Regions from separate parts of the Enterobacter sp. UPMP2061 genome, predicted to be linked through region 3. Evidence: predicted binding sites of a transcription regulator. Region 3 holds the regulator's gene; each other region holds the start of a gene.
What was found. Region 3 encodes CRP, which controls carbon source genes, mostly activating them, when cyclic AMP is high. Its sites were predicted from a motif close to ATGTGANNNNNNTCACAT; they were not measured.

Region 1 (3,280 bases), on a different contig from region 3:
CTCCAGCTGGGAAATCGTCTGGCGCACCTGAGCCATGCCGTTGCTGCTTAAGCGCCAGTGCGGTTCGCCTCTGGCATCATGAAAACGGGGGATATTGCCCGCCCAGTCGACATTCAGTTTAAGTCTGTCGGGGCAGTAGATGACGTTCTGCAACACCAGATCGTTAACCGAGGCGTAGGAGTGTTTGTCTTCAGCGCGGATGTAGAACAGGTCTCCGCGCGTGATGCGGTAGGGGCGGTCGTTGAGGACGTGCAGGCCGTTGCCTCGCCATACCAGCACCAGCTCGCAAAACTCGTGGGTGTGCTCGGCAAAGACGTTTTGCGGGTAGCGGTCGGCCACCGCGACGGCCTGACTCGCGGAGGCAAAAAAATCACCTTTGCGAAGAATGAGCTGAGCAGCCACACCACAACCTCTACGGCGAATAACCGGACATTATTAGCCTTTTTGCAGCAAAAAAACGGTGACTGCCCTCGCGTTACTGAAGCAACGCGTCTTTCCCCTGACGAATATCGCGCGGCGACCAGTTAAACTCCCGGCGAAAAAGCGTCGAAAAGTGGTTACTGTCGCCGAATCCGCAGCGATAGGCGATATCGGTGACGCTTTCGTCGGTATGACGTAAAAGGTGCCGCGCTTTGATCAGGCGCAGACGGTTGAGGTAGCGCTGCGGCGTCAGCCCGGTATGCTGCTTGAGCTGACGATGCAGCGTGCGCAGCGAGAGCGAAAAGTCATCCGCCAGCGTTTCCCAGCAGACATCTTCGGCAAAATGATCTTCCAGCCAGGCCATCAGCTGGTTCAGGCGCGCGTCGTTATTTTCCAGCCCTTCCACCAGGCTGCTGCGCCGCAGCAGCACCAGCAGCTGCATAAACAGCAGCTCGCGGGTAGCAATGGCGTGCGTCTCCTGTCCATCCTCGCTCTGCTCCATCTGGCTCACCAGCTGACGCACCTGCTGCAACGTGGACTGATTCACCCGCCAGTGCGAGGGGTAGTGACCGTCCTTCTCCTGCGGCAACAGCTGATTCAGCCCGGAGAGAAACTGGAACGCATCCGGAGAACGATAGAGCACATTGGTCAGGCAAAGGTTGTCGGTATGTTCATACAGGTGCCTGTCGTGATCGCGCACGAAGCACACCGTACCGCCGCTGATGGTATACGGCTGACCGTTAAACACGTGGATGCCCGTTCCGTGCTCAACAATCACAATTTCATGAAAATCATGATGATGCTCCGGGAACGCAGCCTGAGGCAGCCGTGGCTCAATCGCGACCGGCGAAGCCCCCGAAGGAAAAAAATCGACGCTGTGCAGTACGGTCATAACGGCCCCCACCAATGAGAAAAGTTCTCAAAATAGTAATTAAGGCCTTCCACGCTCACCTTAAATTTTTGACAGCAAACCGCGCAAAAGCTGTCGGTTTTTCAAGAAACAGGCGGAAAGATCAGGAAATGCGGTCAGCGTCACACTGCCTGCAAACCCCGCCATTACTGGAAACTGTGAACTCCCTCACGTTCATCTTTGCTTTCTTGCCAGCGCGAGATTTGGGCTGTCAGTGGCGAGAAGGTGGCTATTTCTTCCCTTTCTTACACTCCTCGCTAATGACTTAAGAAAGGACCCGACCATGACTTTTCGCCATTGTGTGGCTGTCGATTTAGGCGCATCCAGCGGCCGTGTAATGCTCGCCACCTGGGACTGCGACCTGCACACCCTTACGCTTCGCGAAATGCACCGTTTCGCCAATTGTCTGCAAAAACAGGACGGTTTTGTTACCTGGGATATCGACGCCCTGGAAGCAGAGATCCGCACCGGACTTCACAACGTCTGCGAAGACGGTATTCGCATCGACAGTATCGGCATTGATACCTGGGGTGTGGATTACGTACTGCTGGACAGTCACGGCGAACGCGTCGGCCTGCCCGTCTCCTACCGCGACAGCCGCACCGATGGGCTAATGGCGCACGCCATCGCCCAGCTTGGCAAGGAGAACATCTATGGTCGCAGCGGCATTCAGTTTCTGCCGTTTAACACGCTGTATCAGCTGCGCGCGCTGGTTGAGCAACAGCCAGAGCTGGTCGAAAAGGTGGCGCATGCGCTGCTGATCCCGGACTACTTAAGCTACCGTCTGACCGGCAACATGAACTGGGAATACACCAACGCCACCACCACGCAGCTGGTTAACATCAACACCGATAACTGGGATGAACATCTGCTGGCCTGGACGGGCGCCTCGCCGTCCTGGTTCGGCGCGCCAACCCATCCGGGCAATGTGATCGGCCACTGGCTTTGCCCGCAGGGGAATGAAATCCCTGTTGTCGCCGTCGCCAGTCACGACACCGCGAGCGCGGTCATTGCCTCGCCGCTCGCCGGCAAAGACGCGGCGTACCTCTCTTCCGGCACCTGGTCGCTGATGGGCTTTGAGAGCAAAACACCCTACACCAGCGATGCCGCACTGGCGGCGAACATCACTAACGAAGGTGGCGCCGAAGGGCGCTACCGGGTGCTGAAGAACATCATGGGCCTGTGGCTGCTCCAGCGGGTGCTGAAAGAGCAGAACATCACCGACCTGCCCGCGCTTATCGCGGAAACCGAAACGCTGAAGGCCTGCACCTTCCTGATTAACCCGAACGACGACCGCTTTATCAACCCGGCGCACATGAGCGCTGAAATCCAGGCCGCCTGTTTTGAAGTGGGGCAGCCGGTACCTTCCCGCCCCGCCGAGCTGGCGCGCTGCATTTTTGACAGTCTCGCCCTGCTCTATGCCGACATCCTGAGCGAGCTGGCCGACCTTCGCGGCAAACCGTTCACGCAGCTGCATATCGTGGGCGGCGGCTGCCAGAACCAGCTGCTGAACCAGCTCTGCGCGGATGCCTGCGGCATTACCGTGGTGGCAGGTCCGATTGAAGCCTCCACGCTCGGCAATATCGGCATTCAGCTGATGGCCCTGGACGAACTGTCCAACGTTGACGATTTCCGTTCGGTGGTGACGGCGAATAACAGCCTGACCACCTTCACCCCCCATCCCTGCCATGAAATTGCCCGCTACCGGGCGCAGTTTCAGCAAAAACGACTGACTAAGGAGCTTTGCGCATGACCACTCAACTTGAACAAGCCTGGGACCTGGCTAAACAGCGTTTCGCCGCCGTCGGCGTGGATGTCGAAGAGGCGCTGCGCCAGCTCGACCGTCTGCCCGTCTCCATGCACTGCTGGCAGGGTGATGACGTTGCTGGCTTTGAGAACCCGGGCGGTTCCCTGACGGGGGGTATTCAGGCCACGGGTAACTACCCGGGC
Region 2 (3,280 bases), on a different contig from region 3:
TCGTCCGTACCGCTGACGTAGCGCATCCAGCCCGCCACCCCCAGCGCCAGTAATGGCCAGGCGGTGTTACGCTCAAGATGCACGCGGATCCCATCCAGCATGCGCTGAGGCAGCTTCTGGCTGCCGTCCATGGCGATTTGCCATGTACGATGCTGTAGGGCCGGGTTGGCGAAGCGGTCAAGCAGGCTGTCAGCATAGGCTGTCAGATCAACGTTGGTGATGCGCAGCGTAGGGGCCTGCTCATTCAGCATCAGCCTGCGGGCCGCCTCGCGGAAACTGTCGTCCTGCATACATTCATTTATGTGCGCGTAGCCGGCAAGGTAGCCCAGATACGCGAGGAAGGAGTGGCTGCCGTTCAGCATCCGCAGCTTCATCTGCTCCCAGGGCAGGACATCCTCAACCATCTGTACGCCTGCCACCTCCCACTCCGGACGCCCGGCGACAAAGTTATCTTCCACTACCCACTGAATGAACGGTTCACAGCTGATGGCGCAGGGATCTTCAACGCCAAGTTTCTGGGTGATTTCCGCGAGTGAGACGTCGGTGGCGGCGGGCACGATTCGGTCGACCATGGTACCAGGGAAGCTCACGTGCGCCTCGATCCATGCGGCCAGCTCTGCGGAACGCTTTCCGGCCATGCCGAGAACGGCATTTTTCACCACGTGGCCGTTGTCGGGAATATTGTCGCAGGAGAGCACGGTAAACGCCGGCAGGCCCCGCTCGCGGCGGCGATGAAGCGCTTCAACCAGAATACCCGGCGCGGAATGCGGCTCAGACGGGTGCTCGAGATCGTGCAGGATGCGGCTGTTCCGCATATCCAGTTTTCCCGTCGCCGGATCGATGCAGTAGCCTTTTTCGGTAATGGTGAGGGAGACAATTGCCACCTGCGGTTCGCAGAATTTCTCAATAATGGCTGCCAGCGAGTCGAGTTTGGCGTTCAGGCACTCTTTTACCGCACCGATAATAATGGGCTGATTGCCTTCGGCACCTTTCTCCAGCACGGTAAACAGATGATCCTGCGCCCGGAGCTGGCCCATAAGGACATCGCCGCTAAAGAGGCTAATCTCACAAATTCCCCAGTCGCCTCCTTTGGCATTCAGTACCCGGTTTGTTAACAACGCCTGATGCGCCCGGTGGAACGCGCCAAAACCGAAATGGACGATGCGGGAGCGTAACTGCTCGCGATCGTAGCGGGGCTGCTGGACATGAGCAGGAAGCGCGGTGGAGGCAATAGTCTTCATGTAATACACACCTGATTAACCATTAATTAACAATGCCAGTGTAAAGTTATATGACAACAAATTAAATTGGTAAGCCGTAAATATCCCTGTTATGTGAGTTTGATCAATCAATGCCGCGTGCTGTATTGACCACTTCGATTAAACATGTATGGTAGTCGTCATTGAAGTAACACATATTGGTATAACAACTTGAGAGGGTGGGGCAATGGAACAAACCTGGCGTTGGTACGGGCCGAACGATCCGGTTTCTCTTGATGATGTGCGTCAGGCTGGCGCAACGGGTGTGGTCACGGCGCTGCATCATATTCCGAACGGTCAGGTGTGGCCGGTAGAGGAAATCCAAAAGCGTCAGGCTCAGCTGGCAGAGAAGGGGTTAACCTGGTCTGTTGTGGAAAGTATTCCGGTTCACGAAGATATCAAAACCCACTCCGGTGAGTGTGATACCTGGATTGCGAATTATCAGCAGAGCATTCGTAACCTGGCAGCCTGTGGTATTGATACCGTCTGCTACAACTTTATGCCGATCCTGGACTGGACGCGTACCGACCTGGAATATGAAATGGCCGATGGTTCGAAGGCGCTGCGTTTCGATCAAATCGCTTTTGCGGCTTTCGAACTGCACATTCTGAAGCGTCCGGGGGCGGAAGCAGACTACACCGTCGAAGAGCAGCAGCAGGCGCTGGCGTGGTTCAATGCCGCCAGTGAAGCGGACATTGAGAAGCTGGTTCGCAATATCATCGCGGGCCTGCCGGGGGCGGAAGAGGGCTATACTCTCGATCAGTTCCGCGCGCGCCTGGCGGAATATGGCGATATCGATAAAAACCAGCTGCGTGAAAACATGGCGCACTTCCTGCGCGCTATTGTTCCGGTGGCAGAAGAAGTCGGCGTGCGGCTGGCGGTTCATCCGGACGATCCACCGCGTCCTATTCTTGGCCTGCCGCGTATCGTGTCGACCATTGAAGATATGCAGTGGCTGAAAGAGACGGTGGACAGCATCTACAACGGCTTTACCATGTGTACGGGCTCGTATGGCGTGCGGGCGGATAACGATCTGGTGCGGATGATCGAAACCTTCGGCGATCGCATTCATTTCACCCACCTGCGTGCAACCTGCCGTGAAGAGAACCCGAAAACCTTCCACGAAGCAGCCCATCTTGGCGGCGACGTGAACATGGTTGCGGTGGTGGATGCCATTCTCTCTGAAGAGGTACGTCGTAAGCAGGCGGGGGATGTGCGTCCTATCCCGTTCCGTCCGGATCACGGGCACCAGATGCTGGACGATCTGCGCAAGAAAACGAATCCAGGGTATTCGGCGATTGGCCGTCTGAAAGGGATGGCGGAAGTGCGCGGTATCGAGCTGGCGCTGAAAATGACGAAGTATCCTGAACTGCTGTAAAGGTTGTTGCCGGGTGGCGGCTGCGCCTTACCCGGCCTACAAAAACACAAAAACCGGCATCAGAGCCGGTTTTTTGTAGGCCCGGTAAGCGTAGCGCCACCGGGCGAAAAGCACGATCAGTCAGCACGACCCATATAGCGTTTTTCTTCGATATGGATACGGATTTTCTCGCCCGCTGACAGGTACTCTGGTACCTGTACGACCAGACCGGTAGTCAGGGTAGCCGGTTTGTTACGCGCACTTGCAGACGCGCCTTTGATGCCCGGCGCCGTTTCAACAATTTCCAGATCAACGGTCTGCGGCAGCTCCAGCGCCAGCAGCACGCCATCCCAGGTCAGCACCTGCATGTCCGGCATTCCACCTTCTGGAATAAACAGCAGCTCTTCTTCGATCTGATCTTTAGTGAAGATATACGGGGTGTAATCTTCTTTATCCATGAACACGTATTCGTTGCCGTCGATGTAGGAGAAATCAACGTAGCGACGGGTGAGGGTCACGGTATCAACGATATCGTCGCCTTTAAAACGTTCTTCCACTTTCAGGCCGGTGCGGACATCGGAGAAACGCATTTTGTACAGCGTTGCTGCGCCACGGGCGCTGGGTGCCTGAATGTCGATATCTTTCACAATCAGCAGTTTGCCGT
Region 3 (3,280 bases):
CGCCCGATGCAGAATGCGCACCCGCGTGGCGCCATAGCCGTTCTGGGTGACAAACAGCACGGTCATTAAGATCCAGTAGGGTTTCGGCAGGTGCAGGGCCATTCCCATCAGGCTGGCGATGCTCAGCATCACACTGATCCGCGCGGCATTGCGCAGGGCGGAAGATTTCAGTGATAGATAGCTTTTGAGCGCGGGCAGCAGCGGCAGCCGTTTTTGCTTATCGGCCATCAGGTCCCGGGCATAAAGCGGGCGCTGGGTGCGTAACACCCGGGCGATGCGGCTGAAATGCCAGGCAGCAAATTGCCCGACCGGGTTATCCGCGTGCTGACGCGCAATCTTTTCCAGCGCGCCGAGCTGTTTGTCCATGTTAAAGCGCGTCGGATAGCGGTGATAGAGGATATCGTCAGCCAGCACCCGCAGGCGGGCTGCGACGGTCTGCGCGTTCCAGCGGATCACCGCTTCCGCATGGCTGCGCTCCACCAGCTTTTGCACCTCTTCCGGATTATGAAGGCTGACGGAGATATGCTCCTGCAAATCCAGCCCGACCTGGAAGGTTCGCAGCAGCCGCTTGTATTCATGATTTTTGTTGGCGGCAAGCATGTGCAACTGCTGATAGCACTGGCTGATCAGATCCACCACTTTTTGCTGGCGCGCCAGCAGCGGCGGCAGGGATTTTTCCGGGTCGGTATGTTGAGTGAGCAGGGTGTATTTTGCTTCACAGTATTCAGCAAGCTGCACGTAGAGCAGGCTCAGGGATTCGCGCAGCGGCTGTTCCCGCCACAGCCAGAACCAGAACCAGTTAAACAGCCCGTACCACAGCGTGCCGAGGGCGTAGATCAGCAATGGCTCCCACACCGGCATATTGCCCGCAAGGCTTAAGGTGAAGATGGCGGCAATCAGCGACGCGGGAAGCAGGCGGGCGTGCAGCGAGCTGATTTCGGCGGTGACGCCGAGCGTCATCGCCAGCACGGTCAGGATCAACGGCAGAGGAATGTCGCGGGCCAGTAAGAGTTGTACGGCAAGGCTACAGCCGGCAAACAGGCAGCCGCCAATAATCAGACGTTTAAAAAAGCGTTTATGCGGCGTATCCAGACCGGCAATGTTGCAGCAGGCGGGCACGAGGGAAAACAGCAGGCCTTGCTGAAGATGTCCGAGGATCAGGCCCACGGCCACGGGAAGACACAGCACCAGCGTTTGTCGTAGTGCGTAGTTAACTTCCGGGTGATAGATCAGCCTGCGCCACATGAGGAGTAGAGACAAAAACGGCGTGCCACCCTGCGGCGGCACGCCGTTTGACCGAAATTAACGGGTTCCGTAGACCACGATAGTTTTACCGTGGGCAGAGATCAGGTTCTGGTCTTCCAGCATCTTCAGGATACGGCCCACTGTTTCACGGGAGCAGCCGACGATCTGACCGATTTCCTGACGGGTAATTTTAATTTGCATACCGTCAGGGTGGGTCATGGCGTCTGGCTGTTTCGCCAGGTTCAACAGCGTCTGCGCGATACGACCGGTCACGTCCAGGAAGGCGAGGTTACCCACCTTCTCAGAGGTCACTTGCAGACGGCGTGCCATCTGGGAAGAAAGACGCATCAGGATGTCAGGGTTGACCTGAATCAGCTGACGGAATTTCTTGTAAGAAATTTCAGCCACTTCACATGCTGTTTTTGCACGAACCCAGGCGCTACGTTCCTGGCCTTCTTCAAACAGGCCCAGTTCACCGATAAAATCGCCCTGGTTCAGATAAGAAAGGATCATCTCTTTCCCTTCTTCATCTTTGATCAGCACGGCCACCGAGCCTTTAACGATGTAATACAACGTTTCCGCTTTTTCACCCTGGTGAATCAGCGTGCTCTTTGATGGGTACTTATGAATGTGGCAATGAGACAAGAACCATTCGAGAGTCGGGTCTGTTTGCGGTTTGCCAAGCACCATGCGCTGTTATCCTCTGTTATAAGCTGTCACCAGAGTCATAAGATGCATCCGGACTCTGGGGTTGCAATCGAATTCTTACCCATACCTGGGAAGTCGGCTGTCGTAACGTTTCGCAGCCAGTAAAGTTTGATGTCCTCTGCATACATGTGTAACGTCAATGTATTACTGTAGCATCCAGAGTGTTTTAGCATAGCTTTCGCCGCGTGTCTCCTGGTGTCTCGCTTCAGCATGACGCAGGTCGCCTTCCGTTGCGAGAAATGTAACGTACACGTAATCTGTCATAAAAAATGCAACGTTGGAGTGAGTGAATATGCAAGCGCGTGTGAAATGGGTTGAAGGGTTAACGTTCCTGGGCGAGTCTGCTTCTGGGCACCAGGTTTTGATGGATGGCAACTCCGGCGATAAAGCGCCAAGCCCAATGGAAATGGTGCTGATGGCGGCGGGGGGATGCAGCGCGATCGACGTGGTGTCGATCCTGCAAAAAGGCCGTCATGACGTGACCGATTGTGAAGTGAAGCTGACGTCAGAACGTCGCGAAGAGGCGCCACGCCTGTTCACGCATATTAATCTGCACTTTATCGTCACCGGCAAAGAACTGAAGGATGCGGCGGTCTCGCGTGCGGTTGACCTGTCTGCGGAGAAATACTGCTCTGTGGCGCTAATGCTGGAGAAAGCGGTAAAAATCACCCATTCGTATGAAGTGATCGCGGCTTAATTTTTTGGCGGGTGGCGCTGCGCTGACCCGCCCTACAAAAGCACGCCCGTAGGCCGGATAAGCGAAGCGCCATCCGGCAACAGGCGTCACGCGATCTGCTTTCCTTCCATCAGCCGCTGCACCAGCGGTGTCATGATCAGCTCCATTGCCAGCCCCATTTTTCCGCCCGGCACCACTAACGTATTCATGTGCGAAATAAACGAACCCTGTAGCATCGCCAGCAGCCAGGGGTAATCAATGCCTTCCAGGTTGCGGAAGTGGATCACCACAAAGCTCTCGTCCAGCGACGGGATGCTTTTTGCAGCGAACGGGTTGGAGGTGTCCACGGTGGGGACGCGCTGGAAGTTAATGTGGGTTCGGGAGAACTGCGGCGTCAGGAAGTTGATGTAATCTTCCATGGAGCGCACCACCGAGTCCATGACCGCCTCTCGCGAATGGCCGCGCTCGCTCATGTCACGCGTCAGCTTCTGGATCCACTCAAGGTTAACAATCGGCACCACCCCCACCAGCAAATCCACGTGGCGCGCCACGTCGTGCTGAGGCGTCACCACGCCGCCGTGCAATCCTTCGTAAAACAGCACGTCAGTCGGTTCCGGCAGCGGCTGCCAGGGCGTGAACGTGCCGGGGACC

Region 1: rhaS (HTH-type transcriptional activator RhaS) is a predicted target of CRP. The motif match lies at 1,441-1,458, and genes of this name have one in related genera.
Region 2: ACWKXX_RS07140 (mannitol dehydrogenase family protein) is a predicted target of CRP. The motif match lies at 1,333-1,350, and genes of this name have one in related genera.

The regions. Positions count from the first base shown of each region.
Region 1 covers NZ_JBSKJP010000012.1:52,215-55,494, forward strand. Annotated here, with positions in the region: gene rhaR (HTH-type transcriptional activator RhaR) at 1-402, opposite strand, end outside; gene rhaS (HTH-type transcriptional activator RhaS) at 476-1,312, opposite strand; gene rhaB (rhamnulokinase) at 1,614-3,083, shown strand; gene rhaA (L-rhamnose isomerase) at 3,080-3,280, shown strand, end outside.
Region 2 covers NZ_JBSKJP010000002.1:340,465-343,744, forward strand. Annotated here, with positions in the region: gene ACWKXX_RS07140 (mannitol dehydrogenase family protein) at 1-1,241, opposite strand, end outside; gene uxuA (mannonate dehydratase) at 1,447-2,637, shown strand; gene yeiP (elongation factor P-like protein YeiP) at 2,754-3,280, opposite strand, start outside.
Region 3 covers NZ_JBSKJP010000008.1:22,357-25,636, reverse strand. Annotated here, with positions in the region: gene ACWKXX_RS15565 (YccS/YhfK family putative transporter) at 1-1,245, opposite strand, end outside; gene crp (cAMP-activated global transcriptional regulator CRP) at 1,303-1,935, opposite strand; gene ACWKXX_RS15555 (OsmC family protein) at 2,246-2,650, shown strand; gene ACWKXX_RS15550 (phosphoribulokinase) at 2,737-3,280, opposite strand, start outside.